One region of the Gottfriedia sp. NPDC056225 genome, then DNA from elsewhere that is predicted to be linked to it. Evidence: predicted binding sites of a transcription regulator. Region 1 holds the regulator's gene; the other holds the start of a gene.

What was found. Region 1 encodes NrdR, which represses ribonucleotide reductase genes. Its sites were predicted from a motif close to AACACNATATATNGTGTT; they were not measured.
Region 2: nrdI (class Ib ribonucleoside-diphosphate reductase assembly flavoprotein NrdI) is a predicted target of NrdR. The motif match lies at 3,474-3,491, and genes of this name have one in related genera.

Annotation. Positions count from the first base shown of each region.
Region 1 is NZ_JBHJTJ010000010.1:52,442-60,723, forward strand. It holds gene ACFCYN_RS09255 (MBL fold metallo-hydrolase) at 1-162, shown strand, start outside; gene rplT (50S ribosomal protein L20) at 216-572, opposite strand; gene rpmI (50S ribosomal protein L35) at 615-815, opposite strand; gene infC (translation initiation factor IF-3) at 839-1,342, opposite strand; ribosomal protein L20 leader region at 1,417-1,543, opposite strand; gene ytxC (sporulation protein YtxC) at 1,676-2,509, opposite strand; gene dnaI (primosomal protein DnaI) at 2,621-3,556, opposite strand; gene ACFCYN_RS09285 (replication initiation and membrane attachment family protein) at 3,571-5,001, opposite strand; gene nrdR (transcriptional regulator NrdR) at 5,038-5,508, opposite strand; gene speD (adenosylmethionine decarboxylase) at 5,750-6,136, opposite strand; gene ACFCYN_RS09300 (glyceraldehyde-3-phosphate dehydrogenase) at 6,770-7,789, opposite strand; gene coaE (dephospho-CoA kinase) at 7,885-8,282, opposite strand, start outside.
Region 2 is NZ_JBHJTJ010000009.1:13,401-21,682, forward strand. It holds gene nrdF (class 1b ribonucleoside-diphosphate reductase subunit beta) at 1-827, opposite strand, end outside; gene nrdE (class 1b ribonucleoside-diphosphate reductase subunit alpha) at 963-3,047, opposite strand; gene nrdI (class Ib ribonucleoside-diphosphate reductase assembly flavoprotein NrdI) at 3,034-3,393, opposite strand; gene ACFCYN_RS08475 (hypothetical protein) at 3,762-3,956, opposite strand; gene ACFCYN_RS08480 (spore germination protein GerW family protein) at 4,072-4,380, opposite strand; gene ACFCYN_RS08485 (YkvS family protein) at 4,557-4,742, shown strand; gene ACFCYN_RS08490 (DUF6254 family protein) at 4,954-5,064, opposite strand; gene ACFCYN_RS08495 (efflux RND transporter permease subunit) at 5,255-8,282, shown strand, end outside.

The DNA of each region.
Region 1 (8,282 bases):
CTAGGTAGAAATTACTTAAAAAGACTTCAAAATGCTGTACAGGAAATGAATGAAGCAGAAATAGATTCATTAGAAAAAGAATTTTTATTTCCTTCTGGCTTCACAAAATATTGTCATGAATCAAATGTTAATAACATGAAAAAAGAATTCGGCTTAGTTTAAAAATAAATCAAATAAAAAAAATCCTTAACAATTGTTAAGGATTTTTTAAATAATTATTTTAAGTTAGCTTTAGCAGCGTTTGCTAATTCAGCAAATGCTTTTTCGTCAGCTACAGCTAGATCTGCTAACATTTTACGGTTAACTTCGATACCAGCTAATTTTAAACCGTGCATTAAACGGCTGTAAGAAAGTCCGTTCATACGAGCAGCCGCGTTGATACGAGTAATCCATAATTTACGGAAATCACGTTTCTTTTGACGACGGTCACGGTAAGCATACATTAATGATTTCATAACTTGTTGGTTTGCAACTTTGAATAATGTATGTTTAGAACCGTAATAACCTTTTGCTAATTTAATAACCTTTTTACGACGAGCGCGTGTAACTGTACCGCCTTTAACTCTTGGCATATTGTTTCCCTCCTAGATATCTATCTAATACGTTTATCGTTCTTATTTCATGTTTGTAAGCATAAAGCGGATACGTTTGAAATCGCCTTTACTTACTAATGAAGCTTTACGTAATTTACGTTTTGCTTTTGTAGATTTGTTAGCGAATAAGTGGCTTGTGTAAGCACGACCACGTTTTAATTTACCAGATCCAGTCTTTTTAAAACGTTTTGCTGAACCACGGTGAGTTTTCATTTTAGGCATATCGTGTTTCCTCCTCAAATAAATTACTTTTCGTTTTTAGGTGCTAAGACTAAGAACATACTACGACCGTCCATTTTAGGGTGTGACTCAACAGTTGCAACTTCTGCACAAGCAGTTGAGAAACGATCAAGTACTCGTTGTCCAATTTCCTTATGCGTAATAGCGCGTCCTTTGAAACGAATAGACGCTTTAACTTTATCGCCTTTTTCTAAGAACTTAATTGCATTACGAAGCTTTGTGTTAAAGTCATGTTCATCAATTGTAGGACTTAAACGAACTTCTTTCATGCTAATAATTTTTTGGTTTTTACGACTCTCTTTGTCTTTCTTTTGTTGCTCGAAACGGAATTTACCGTAGTCCATAATACGACATACAGGTGGTTTAGCCGTTGGTGCTACCATCACTAGATCAAGATTAACATTCGAAGCTAACTCAAGAGCCTCTTGTTTAGTCTTGATTCCAAGTTGATCTCCGTTAGGACCAATTAATCGAACTTCACGAGCACGAATTCCATCGTTTACCATCATGTCTTTGCTAATAGTAAAACACCTCCAAGGTATTGTAAGAATGAGCTTAATTTGTATCGTTGAAGCAATTACGACCCAACAAAAAAGTGTGGGTATATAAATACACCCACACTGACAGTATCAAAGTAATTAATGATTCTGTTACCTGATAACAACTTGTAGCGTCATCCAGGTGAGAAGCGGGTGCTTCTTCTTCAACAAATAAGTATTCTTTTCTTTCGTTACTATAACATAGCGACATGATGTTGTCAATCTTCGTATGCTTTGTTCGCAACGAAATTTATTATATCAAAGAAACTTATTTATGACAATGCTTTTTTTTAATGTATATTTTCATTTCAATTTTTCCTGCGAAAACTCTTGTAATGTATGTATTAGGACTCGTTCTTGAAATATATTTTGTAATGTAATAATTAATGAGATATCAACTGATGAAGTGTATAAATGGATTCTTTTAGGAGCTATCGCAGTTAAAGGCAATATTAATTCATTATCTATATAATCCCTATTTCCTACTTGCTTACCATATCCTTTTAACACCTCTTTAGAGAGTGGTAAAAAAAGATGATCATATACACAAAACTTCCCGTCATAAACGATATGCACATGAGGAATGAGCGCATCTGTTTTAAGAACCTGCTGTCTTAAGCTTTCAATAAGATTTTGATACTCATTTTCTAATTTGTATTCGTCGATCGCAATTTCACAAACATAAGCTAACTGTTTATAATATTCTTTCAAACGAAATGTAATAAATGAATCAAAACTGAAGTTTACTCCATCTTTTAAATAGGTAGAAAGCGCATGTGATACTAAATGCTTACTCCTACGAATTTTTTTCTGATTTGGAATGCTCCGTCTAGTTCCTCTTAATAAAGATTGTGCGATTGGAATGATTTGACCTTGCTCGTCTTCCTCATAGAAAAAAGATGTATGTAAAATGGACTGAATCCATTTATCTTCTTTTTGAAGTAAAATAAATTGTACTAGTGTCGGAACTAAAATACTTTTTATTAAATCTTCAGTGTTTTGAGGAAATGTGATTAAAATTGTATTGATTTTGTGTCTTCTTAAAAAGTATGGTCTCGATTGCTTTTTTAAGCGTTTTTGTAATCGTTCGTAGACATAAGCTGCATCAATGGGTTCATTGAAAAAAATTTCAATCACCCTGTTCCCCCCTTTCTAGCACCACCTAGTCCTATATATATTAAAGTAATAATTAAAAAATGACGCAAAATCACATTGTTATTTGTGATTTTACGCCATTTTTTGTTTTTTTTATGAATGTCTTAAATTAGTTCCTGAAATCTTAACTGGTTTTGCTAAAAATTTTACTCGATCGACAATACGGGCAGCTTTCACTCTTTCTTCCTCTCCACGCTGAGAGTATGTCAAATGATGTTCTAATTGACTTAAATCGGCGTTAGATGTAAAGAATGTAGGCAGTTTTTCTAACATACGATATTGAAGAATCGTACCTAATATTTCGTCTCTTGCCCAACTAGACATTTGTTCGGCGCCAATATCATCTAACATAAGAATTTCTACTTTTTTTACAGCTTCAATTTTTTCTTCTAATGTCCCATCGCTAATAGAGCTTTTTATTTCACGTAAAAATTCAGGTAAATAAACGAGCATCGAAGCAATTTCTTCCTCTGCTAATTCATTTGCAATAGCCCCAAGGATAAAAGTTTTCCCAACACCAAATGGACCATGTAAATATAAACCTTGCGTCATTTTTCCCTTTTCATAATTCATAATAAACTGTCTTGCTGCTGAAATTGCTTCAAAACGGCCAGGGTCTTCTAATGACAAATTAGACATAGAAGCTTGCAGTACATCTTTTGGTAAATACATACATTTAATCAATGACTCGTGTTTTTTGCGTTTGTCATTTTTAATACCGTTTGGGCAACGATCGTATTGAACATCGATTCGCTTCCCTTGAATAATCAAATGAGGATGATATCCATGCACCATATTTTTGCATTCGCTAAATGATGGACAGTCTTCACAATTTACACTTTGGCCAATGTACTCATAAAGTTTGATTAAGCTACTATCAATCATTTTATCCGTAATTTCAGTTCTATGCTCATTTAAAAACGAAACAATTTTTGGGTGACTACGGACTTCTTGTTGCATTTTTTGAAATGTGTCCTGGAATTGTTTATTCTTCATTAATGCACTAAATGCGTTTTGAATTGGTTCCACTTATGTCCCCCCATTTACCGTTTCTTTTTATTTTTAAACATTTCTAGTTCTTTTTCTAGTCGTTTTCGTTCTTCATCTATCGAAGAATCATTTGTGCTATTCATTGCTACTGAATCTTTTGGTACTTCAGTCGTTGTATTCGGTTGAAGCCAATCAGGTACAATTTCAGTTCGAATTGCTTTATTACGTCTATTATTTGTTCGCGTTTTAGCAGCAGTTGCACTTTGTTTAGTTTCTTCAAACTCTTTGCGAGCAAGATCCATTGCTTGTTTAACTGTTGTTACACCTTTTCGTGCCCAGTGACTGGCTATCTTAATAACGTAATTTCTAGAAAGTTTTTTATCTAAACGAATCATTACGTAATCGATTAACACATTCGCTACGCCAGGTAGAAGTTTTTGTTCGATCATAATTTCTTCAATTATCTTCAAATCAGCTTCACTTGGTTCAGCTCCACCAGATATCTCCTTTAAATATTGACGGGGAGATATTGTTTCAAAGCAATGAATTAATTTTTCTTCTTGAGTTGTTGGCTGTTCATTCCCCATTTGTCTATGTTGAATTGGCTGAACCTTTTCAACAATCGTAGGTAAAGCTTCGTGATGCTGGAATTGGTACCAATCTCTTGCTTCTAAACGAAGTGTCTCTATATTAATTTTATTTTCTTCATTCAGTGAACGCATTACAATTGTTTTCATTTGAATAGGATTTATTCCATATAAAAATGCAAGTTTTAAAATGGTTTCTTTTACGTCTGAAGTAAATGAACGTTTCGGAACAAACGAATCTGAGAGACCGTCTAAAAATAAATCATAATCAAACTCTTCCATTTTCACAGAAATTTTAACAGACTGACTGTCTTGTAATATTTTCGTATCATTTGAAGTGGAAAGATCGTTACTTTGCTGAATTTCATTTAATTGCTCTACCGTAATGGTTTGAAATACTGAATCAAACGATCTAGATATCTCACAAAAGCCATCTTTCGAAAATGCTTGTCTACTAAAAAAGTTTTTTGTTCGTTGATATTGTGTTTTCCCAATTGTTTTAAACAGAAAGATATTTAGAATAGGATCTTCGAAAAAAGAATGAGGATCTAGCGGAGATTGAAGCTCATAAAGAAGCTTTTTCGTACTGTTTTCAAACCCTTCATAAACTTTAAGTAAGCCAATTCCTTCAAGGATTAATCTTTGTTCATAAATTGATTTTAAATTATTTTTCATTCCAAGCATTAGTGAATGATGTGTTAATGTATTAGGGTGGAGGTCCGTTTGCTCACATTCACCCCAAAGTGTCATATATAAACTTAAAGCTTGACTACCAATAATCGGCTGATACAACATCGTCAAAACTTGTCTATGAAAATTATGTAAATAGCCTGCTGCCGTTACAGTATAAGGATCCGCAGGAAGAACATCCATCCAATGTTGCTTATCAATAGACATTCAAAACTTCCTTTCTTGTATCAAAAGAGCGAAGTATTATTCGTCTTTACCTCGCTCTTTGCTAATTAAATCTTTTAATTCATCAATGAATACATTAATATCTTTAAATTGACGATAAACAGACGCAAATCGTACGTATGCAACTTCATCAACCTTTGATAAATGCTCCATAACCATTTCTCCTAGAACTTCACTTGGAACTTCAGATGTTCCACTATTTTTCAGTTCTTTTTCAATGCTATGAATAATGTCCTCTAGCTGAGATAAAGAGACAGGGCGTTTCTCACATGCTTTAATCAGTCCCCTTAACATCTTATCTTTACTAAATTCTTCACGAGCTCCCTCTTTTTTTACAACTAAAATAGGATTATCTTCAACTCGCTCAAAAGTTGTAAAACGATGCTGACATTCTTCACATTCACGTCTTCTTCTAATTGAACGACCTTCATCAACTGGTCTACTATCAAGTACTCTTGTCCCATTAAAGTTACACGTTGGACATCTCATCGTTATAGTTCAACTCCAAACACTAAATTGTTTAAACGTATTATTATAACTCTATACTATAACAAATTCAAAATAAACTAAAGTTTATTTCTAAAATGTCACAAAGACTTAGTTCTTGCAAATATTTTTCACTATGCAAAGCTAGTTCATTCCATAAACGTCTATATAAATACAATATTAATTAAATTAGTTAGAAAGAAAACAAAAAAGAGAGATGAAAAATCACCTCTCTCAATTCTTTTTAGTTACCGTTTACAACTTTTACATTATTAACTTGAATGGGACCCATTCCTCTTGGTAGCTCAACGTTTTCGCGAGTATCAGCTTCTAAAGCCTCTGCGATAAAGTTTGCAGCTACATTTGGATCAATTCTATCACCGCAAGTGTAAACATCAATACTTGCATAACCATGCTCAGGAAAACTGTGAATAGTTAAGTGTGATTCTGAAATGATTACGACACCACTAACGCCATGAGGAGCGAACTTGTGAAAAGCAACTTCACGAACTTCTGCACCAGAGCGTAACGCAGCATCAACAAAAGTTTCCTCAATAAATTTCATATCATTTAATTTTTCTGTATTGCATCCCCATAATTCTGAAATGACGTGACGACCCATAGTATCCATATTCATTTCCCCCTTAAATAATTTGTCATGACTTCTATTGCGAAAGTATGATCAACTACCACGGGGGAAAGTTAGTCCAAAGAGGTCCTAACCCTTTAAGTAATTAGTTATACTTTTAGAAGTTCACGAAAGTTAGTATACTTTCTTTAAATTTGAATTGCAAGATAAATTTTATTTTTTTGTTATTTACTTGATTAATTGTAATGAAATTGGGTCAGGGAAATATAGAAGTTCTATTGGCGCTACTATTATTTCAAAGCAACAAAAGGAAACCATAAAGGATTTAAGAGAAGAAGATTGGTGCATTTTTAAAACTTCCATCTTCTTTATAAACTCCTTTTTTAAATATATTATGTCGCACTAATCTTTAGTCAAATTATGGATAAAAAGTGTTTAAAATAAGACTTGTTGATTGGAACGAAAGGCACTCGACTCCCTAGAGAAATGCAAGAAGCCTAAATACCCCGCAGACGTTTTTTCTTACATATAAAGTCACAAATATCTTCTGTAAAACAGAGAATTAGTATGACATTTTTATTTATCATGCAACTTCAAAAAGACTAACCAGATTAACTAGTTAGCCTTTTGTATTCGTTTACATAATTTTATAAGTTCAGTTTTATCTTTTAATTTTTAAACCGTTTCAAGCTTTTTTATTTTTGATGCAACGATTGACACTAAGTCAACTACACGTCTTGAATAGCCCCACTCATTATCGTACCAAGCTAATACTTTTACTTTTGTACCATCGATTACCATAGTAGAAAGAGCATCAATAATTGCAGAATGTGTATTTGTATTAAAATCAATTGATACTAATGGCTCATTGCAGTATTCAATAATTCCGCTCATTGAACCTTTTGATGCTGTTTCAAATACTTCATTTATATCGTCAACTGTTACTTCTCTCTTTAAATCAACAACTAAGTCAACAAGAGAAACGTTTGGAGTAGGAACACGTAAAGCCATACCATGTAATTTTCCATTTAAGTGTGGAAGTACTTTAGATAATGCTTTAGCTGCCCCTGTAGTTGTTGGAATAATTGACTGGCTACAAGCACGTGCACGACGTAAATCCTTATGAGGATTATCGATATTTTTTTGATCATTTGTAAATGAATGAACTGTTGTCATTAAGCCGTTTACAATACCGAATTGCTCATCAAGTACTTTTACAACTGGCGCTAAACAGTTAGTAGTACATGATGCATTTGAAATAATATGATGTTTTTCTAAATCTAATTGATCATCATTTACTCCAATTACTACTGTAATATCTTCGTTTTTACCAGGTGCAGTTAAAATTACTTTTTGTGCTCCAGCAGTAATGTGCATTTTTGCTTTTTCAGCATCATTAAATTTACCTGTTGCTTCTATAACTATATCAACATTTAGCTCGTTCCATGGAAGTAACTCAGGATTTCTTTCGCTAATTAGTTCCACACGCTTTCCATCAACGATTAAATGATCTGCGTTTGCAATAACTTCACCATCAAATTTACCGTGAACTGTGTCATACTTAATTAAGTGCGCTAAAGTTTCAGAAGGATAGCTTGCATTAATCGCTACTATATTATAATCACCATTTTTAATTGCTTGACGGAAAACCATGCGTCCGATTCGACCAAATCCATTTATTGCTACATTTACCATAAGTAAACCCCCAATTAAGTTATACTGTTTATTATCTCCCTGCAATTAGTATAACACATAAGTCGGATTTTGGTTAAACTATTTACATTATTTTCTTAAATAATTTTATTTAATAGGTCTTTTACTTGTCTTTTTGTATCCTCAAGGTCACCATTATTATCAATTACATAGTCAGCCCTATCAGCTTTTTCCTTTACAGGTATTTGTGACCCTATACGTAATAGTGCATCCTCTTTCGATAATCCATTACGTTCCATCAACCGTTTTAGTTGATTTTCTTCAGACACAGTTACCACGATTACCTTCTCCACCAATTCAATTGAGTTACCTTCATATAAAAGTGGTATATCTAAAATAACAAGTGGTTCACCTTGATTTATGTACCTGTCTGCTTGTTTCTTCATTTCTCGTCTGACTTCGGGATGTACAATTCCATTAAGTTGTAAGCGCTTTTCTTTATTATTAAAAATAATACTTCCAAGAAGTGGTCTGT
Region 2 (8,282 bases), on a different contig from region 1:
TCGTCAAAATAAGGATCAAATCCTAAGTTCATTAATGCCTTGTTTGCATTATATCGAATAAACTTATTAACTTCCTCTACTAGACCAATTGAAGAATAAATTTCATCTGCATATTGTAATTCAATCTCATACAATTGAACTAATAATGACATTGTTTCATTGAAAAGTCGAGTTTTTTGTTCATCATTAAATTGGTCATAAATTTGTTGTGCTAACAATCCTACAAATACTCCGTGAATACTTTCATCTCGTAAAATAAGATTAATAATTTCTCCACTTGCGGTCATTTTCCCTTGACCTGCTAAATATAACGGGAAGAAGAATCCACTATAAAATAAATAGCTCTCTAAAAATACACTTGCAACCATTGCCATGTATAGCTCTTCATCTGAAACATCACGCTTTAATAAATTTAAATAATAAGAAGAAATTAACTCTGATTTTTTCGTTAAAATTGGATGCTCGTCCACCCATTTAAATAGCTCATCAATTTCATCTTCTGTAGCAAGGGTTGTAAAAATATGTGAATAGCTCTTAGCATGCACTTCTTCCATCGCACCCATAAATGCTAGTACACTTTTAGCTTGTAAGTTTTTTAAATGAACTAAGATTAATGGCATACCTTCTCCGCCCTGCTTAGTATCTAATAATGTTAGTCCACCTAATACCTTTTTAAAAGCTGCTTGTTCTTCTTTCGTTAATGTATTCCAAGTATTTTTATCTGATGAAACGACGATTTCTTCTTCTGTCCAAAACTGAGATAAATTTTGCTTCCAAAATACTAAACTAAAATCATCTTCTTTTTTATTCCAGTTAACAGCTTTCATCTATATTTTCCCCCTAATCATAAAGAAAGCCCGATGATATAGAACAATATGCTTAAAGCATTCTATATTCGAGCTTCTCACTTAGACCATCAAGTAATTTAATTTCGATTTAATTTATTCTATTTAACTATTATCTTATACTGAACAACTAATGCACTCTTCCACACTTAATTTGCGAGTACGTGTGTAATATAAACTCTTTAATCCTTTTTTATTAGCATAAATATAGTATCTAGCAAGCTCTCTTGTCGAGACATCACTGTTTACATATAGGATTGTACTTATCCCCTGGTCGACATGCTGCTGAATTTCAGCGATTAAGTCAATTAGCTTAAACTGGTTCACATCATATGCTGATTTATAATACCAGAAACTATTTTTTGATAAATAAGGCATCGGATAATATGTTGTTGAATTTGCATAAGTTCTAGATTCAATAACATTTACAATTGGCATAACCGATGATGTAGCGTTTTGAATATAACTAATTGATTGTGTAGGTGCGATTGCTAAACGATAGCTATTATATAAACCATATGCTTGTACTTGCTTACTCAATGTAACCCAGTCAAATTCATTAGGTATATAAATACCGTTAAATAATTCTTTCACCTTGTCAGTTTTAGGTTCAAATGATTTAGAAGTATACTTTTCAAAATAAGTACCTTTCGCATATTCACTCTTTTTGAAATCCTTAAATGTTTTACCTGTTTCCTTAGCAATTAACATACTTTTTTCGATCGAATAAAAGTTTACCATCATAAAAAATGTATTCGCAAAATCCTTTGCCTCAACACTTTCATATGCAATACCATTTTTCGCAAAAAATCCATGCAAATTCATCGCACCTAAACCAACCGAATGAAGCTCTTCATTAGCTTTTTTAACAGTAGGTGCATTTTCTATTTCTGTCATATCTGCTACGGCTGTTAAAGCTTCTATACCAACATGTACAGATTCTCTAATCGCTTTATTTTCCATTACATTTACGATGTTTAAAGATCCTAAATTACAATTTACATCACGTTTGATTAAGTCTTCTTCACCATAGTTGTTGATAACTGATGTTTCTTGAAGTTGAAAGATTTCTGTACACAAATTAGACATCTTTATTTCACCAATATCCTTTAATGCATGCTGCTCATTCGCATTACTTTTATACATTAAATATGGATAGCCAGATTCTAACTGAATCGCAGCAATTTTTACTAAAAGGTCTCGTGCACTTAAATCTATTTTTTTCTTTTTAATGCGATCATTATTTACTAATTCTTCATATCTTTCATCGATATCAAAATCATCTAAATGAATTCCATACTCTTTGTACACTGTATATGGTGCAAATACGTAGAATGGTTCATTTTTCTCAGCTAGTTCAAAGAATTTATTTGGAACAATTAATCCGATTGAAAGTGACTGAATTCTACTTTTCTCATCGGCATTGATTTTTTTTGTATCAAGAAATTCAACTACGTCCCAGTGGAAAATATTTAAATAGGTTGCACCAGCACCTTTACGTTGTCCAAGCTGGTTAGCATACGAAAACGAATCTTCTAATAGCTTCATTACAGGAACAACACCACTTGCAGCGTTATCAATTTCCTTTATTTGTTCTCCACGTGCTCTAAGCTTCGATAAATTAAGTGCAACTCCACCGCCGATTTTTGATAGCTGCATTGCTGTATTAATCTGAAATCCTATCGAATTTAAACTATCATCCATTTCTAATAAGAAACATGATACTAACTCGCCTCTTCTACTTCTTCCAGCATTTAAGAATGTTGGAGTAGCTGGCTGATAGTTTTGTTGAATCATCATGTTCGCTAACTTCAATGCTTTTTCAATATTGCCTCTTCCTAAATATAGTGCAACGATCGCAATTCGATCTTCATAGCCTTCTAAATAGTACTTACCATCATTTGTTTTTAATGCGTAGTCTTTAAAGTATTTTGAAGCTGCCATATATGATTGAAAAGTGAATCCTGCATTGTAAACTAACTCATATAATTTTTCTATTTCATCAAAGGAGTATTCTAACTCAACATTATAATAATAGTTTTCTTGAATCATATAATTTAAGCGTTCTTTCAAAGAAGAAAACTGAATTTTTTTATCTTCAACTTCTTTTAAAAAACAAAGAAGTGCTTCTTTATCTTTTGCGAGATCAAAAAAACCATCTTTTTTAATCGTCAATTCATTATTAAGCTCAATATGTCTCAAGCTTTTCCACTCCCTCAATAAAATATTGTACATCTCGACTTGTCCCTGACAGTTCAAACTTTGATAACACTGGCACTTGATAGTCTGATGCTATTTTATCTGCACTTGCTGCAAAAGAATCTCCCCAGTTTTTATTACCACTTGCACTGACTGCTTTTAAATATTCCGAATTACTACTTAAAAAAGTACTTACGGTTTCAGGTACATTACCAAATCCTGTTGTATAGGTTACGAGAATATACGGTTCTTCAATTTTTAATCCATCCTTTATTTGGATTGACGGCATTCTAATTTTATTGACAAAACGTTTAACATTACCCGTCATTGAACTGTAAACTATCACCATATTATCACCCTCGTTCATATGTAAGAATATTGAAAATACTTATATTATATACCTACATATTGTATTACCTTTTTAGAACAAACACAATATATAGGTGTTGAAATTAGAAAATAAACATTTCGACAATATATCTCGAAATGAAACAATATATGAAATTTAACAAATTATGGGGGATAGTGCAATAATGTGTAAAACGATTTTTTTGTCAAATGGAGTCATTAACATTTCACAAAAAAAGTACTCATTAACGCCTTGCGAAATAAGAAAAAAAGCTTAAAAAACTTTTTTTTTTCGCAAACTTTTAATGAGTACATGATTAAAATAATATAATTTTTAATATTTTTTACCTAATAATTTAACACATTGTTTTAACTTCTGGCTTCTTCCAAATATGTATAAGTCACATCGCCTCCGTGTTTAGCAATACCACGAAAGTGCTTAAAATCGTCTCGATTAACGATTATTTGTCTAAAAGCTAAAAAATCATCTTTCTTAATATGAATTTCTGAAATTTCACCATTAACTAGTTGATCAATTACTTGTATAAATTCGTTTTGTTCCATCTTCTCACCCTTTATTATTAGATCAGGGTTCGAGGAAAAAATCATTTTTTAATTTCTTCCTGCCCTTCTTCTCTTTCATAAAGTTAACATTAACAAAGAATGTACTTATTGGAAACTAAAAAGTTACGTCCAGAATTTTTTCTGAAACAGCTAAATTCATATTTTTATTATTTACTAAAATTACATCTGTTTTTCCATCCATTATAACTAAGAATGCCTTAGGAATTACTTCAACACCAGTTCCAACACTAGCAAATTCAAAGGATGAATGCGCTTCACCTAGTACTACAATCATTTCAAAAAATGGTATTAAAATAATTTTATCAAAATATAAAATCGGATCTCCAATAAGTGTATTACTGCTAACTAAATCCTTTATTTCATTTGAAATTTCAACTTCAAACTCTTCAAACCAATCTTTCAACGAACTAACCTCCTGAAAGTGCTAACAACCATTTTTACCTATCAAAAGGTTTTTAAACATAATTTCTTATGAAAATAGACATAATTGTAAAAAAATTTAAATTTTCTCTTTACCTTTAAACCGTTTTCATGCATTATAGAAGGTGTCAAGTCAAAACTTTGTTAGGAGATATGCTCATGAAAATTGCAGAAGCAGGAAATATCATTGAGTTTAAACAGGGGTTAAAAGGTAGAGTTCAAAAAGTTAATAAAAATTCTGTCATTGTTGACATATCCATAATGGAAAACTTCAGAGATTTAGAAATGGAACCGCTAACAGTTGTAAACCATAAAAATTATAAAATAGTAAGAGCAGCAGAATAGATAAATTAGTAGTATCTACTTATAATCAAAAATTAAAAGGTACAATCTACATAGTTTATAATTCTATTAAAATTTTATTAAAACACTTTTTTAAATCAGTCTCAGGTCCCGTGTATATCACGGGACTTTTTTTTATGATTACAAGTGAAAATATGATTAGTGGTAATTCAGGTAAATACTGGAACCATTTACTCTTTAGAAAAGGAGATGACTATTTTGTTTCTTTGTCCAATTCTTTAAAAGATTTTACTTTATCGTGTGGATTATGGTTCGACTTTCTTTCATTCCAAAATCGTTCCTTTTCTTTTTTTGATTTTGTCATTTTTATCACTCCTTAAAATAAGATCTTTCTTTCTATCTTATCATTTCACAAAAATGATCAATCTATGTAATGAGATCAAAACACTTCAAGGGAGATTTAACAACCTGTTGATGCTACGTGTTTAAAAGATTGAAAATTCAGATTAAGTCACACCACAACTAAATTACTATTTATAGGAAGGATGTTATGAATGAACTTTTTAACAAAGTTTAGTTTAAAAAACTCTGTAGCAATTTTTATCATCTCTTTTTTACTAATCTTTGGAGGGGTGTACTCTTATTCAAAATTAAAAGTAGAAGAACTGCCAAATATTGAATTTCCTGCAATTTCAGTACAAGTTGTCTATCCTGGCACGGCACCAGATGATATAAATGACCAGATTACAACAAAACTTGAAAACTCATTTAAATCAATTGAAGGTATTAAGACTCTCTCAAGCTCGTCTTTCGAAAGTGTTTCTGTTATTAACCTAGAATTTCCGTTTAATACAGATATGGACAAAGTCGAACAACAAATCAACAATACACTAAAGGATGCTGGCTTACCTGAAAATGTAACAACAAAGGTCGATCGATTCTCATTTGGCTCCTTTCCTATTTATTACATCTCTATGTTTTCAAAAAACGGATCCAATATTGAAACAACTTTAAATGATGAAATTGTACCAGCATTAAATAAAATCGAAGGTGTAAACAGCGTTTCAATTGGTGGAGGAAAATCTACTGCTCTTTCAATTGAAGTAGATAAGCAAAAAATTGCAAATTTAGGGCTATCGCTGTCAAGCATCAAAGATCAAATCAGTTCAAAATTCCTATCATTCCCTGCTGGAAAAATTACTGAAGGGAATATTAAGATTCCAATACGGGTCGAAGAAAAGTTAGATACAATTCAAAAACTAAAGGATTTAGAACTACATTCTGCGTCCGTTGCTTCTACGACACCTAATCAAGCCGCTCAGACGCCAAAAGTGTTATTAAGTGATGTGGCAAAAATTGAATCTGTTGACTCTAAAGACGAATTAATTCGATATAACAAAAACGATGCTATTTCAATGGCAATTACGAAGAAACAAGATGCAAATACTGTTGAAGTAGCTGACAAAGTCATTAACGTATTAAATAAATACAAAAAAGAACTTTCATATAAAGTAGGTTACAGTTCTGCAGAAGGCGTTAAACAATCCGTTGAATCCCTTATTAAAGAAGGATTACTTGGAGCACTATTCGCTTCACTAGCAGTATTGATTTTCTTACGTAACTTTCGAGCTACATTTATTGCTATTATCTCTATTCCGTTATCATTATTAATTACATCAATTTTCTTACTTAAATTAGATATAACGTTAAATATTATGACACTAGGTGGTATGGCTGTAGCTGTAGGACGTGTAGTTGATGATAGTATAGTAGTGATTGAAAATATTTTCCGTAGAATACGTAAATCTAAAGCAGGAATTTCAAATGATTTAATTCTATCTTCTACTAAAGAAATATTAAAAGCAGTAACATCTTCTACGATTACAACAATTGTAGTTTTCTTGCCTTTAGGTGTAGTTGGTGGATTTACGAGTAAAATATTCCTACCTTTTGCATTAACAATTGTATTTTCTTTATTAGCTTCATTATTAGTTTCTATTACAATTGTCCCGATTTTAGGTAGGTATGCATTTAAGAGAGTACCAGCTGAAGAAAACGAAGAAAAAATACAATTATGGTATGGAAAGGTAATTGAGAAATCATTAAATCGTAAATGGATTGTAATCGTGATTGCTGTAGTAATGCTTGCGGGATCTTTCTCGTTAGTTGGAAGACTTGGATTTACATTTATTCCAAATGAATCATCACGAGCAATTACAGCTTCACTTGAATTACCATCATCAACTTCAATAGCAAAAACAAATGACGTTTCATTGAAAATTGAGAAAATGTTCTTAAATATGAATGAAGTTAAAGAAGTATCTACTGGCGTTGGTAGTCGTGACTTTATGACTGGTCTTAAAACAGAAAATAAAGCTAGCTATTTTATTAATTTAAAACAAAGTGCAGATGTCGATCAGTTTATTAAAAACACAAAAACAAAAATGGAAAAATTGGCAAAATCAGAAGTTCAAGGTGCTAAAGTAACCATACAAGAAAACTCTTCTGGAGGTCCGCCAACAAATAATAACGTCGACATCAATTTATACTCTAATAATTTAGTTGCACTCGAAGAAAGTGCTAAAAAAGTTGAAAACTATATGAAAAATAACAATCACTTAAAATATGTTACAAATAATTTCTCTGAAAAACAAAAGCAAGTAGTTGTTTCAATTGATGAGAAAAAAGTTTCAGAAAATGGTCTTTCTGCTGGAATGATACTAGGATTAGTTGCCGATCAAACAAATCCAATAAATATGGGTATATTAAAAATCGACGGTAAAGATCAAAATGTACAATTAACTTATAATAAGGACCTACAATCGGTAGAAGATATTAAAAATATAAATTTATTTGGGAAATTAGGACCGATTAAATTATCAGATGTAGCCCAAGTTAAAACGATTGAGACGTATTCTGCCATTCAAAAATTAGATGGTAAAATATTCGCGAAAGTATCCGCTCAAATTCAAGGAAAAGATATTGCAAAAGTAACTAATGAAGTCATCAATGATGTGAAAAAAGATGTATCTTTACCATCAGATGTAACATTACAAGGTGGCGGTGGAAGTGACGATACGACTCAAACCTTTAAAGATTTAGGCGTAGCAATGGGAGTTGCAATCGGATTAGTCTATTTAACAATGTTAATTACTTTTGGAAAAGCTCGAATACCATTTATCATTTTATCAGCATTAGTCTTTGTACCAATTGGTTCTTTCGTAGCTCTCTTCATAGCAAACGAACCACTATCTATTAGTGTAATGATTGGCTTATTAATGCTAATTGGGATCGTAACGACAAATGCTATCGTATTAGTCGATCGAATTGGACAAAATATCGAACAAAAAGGGCTACCTCTTCGCCAAGCAATAATTGAAGGCGGAAAAACCCGACTACGCCCAATTTTAATGACGGCTTTTGCTACAATAGCTGCATTACTACCATTAGCTCTAACAAAATCTAGTGGTACGCTAATCTCCAAAGGTTTAGCAATTACAGTAATTGGTGGATTAACTTCATCTACTTTATTAACACTAGTGTTTATTCCAGTTGTATATGAGTTATTCTTTTCTAAAAAGA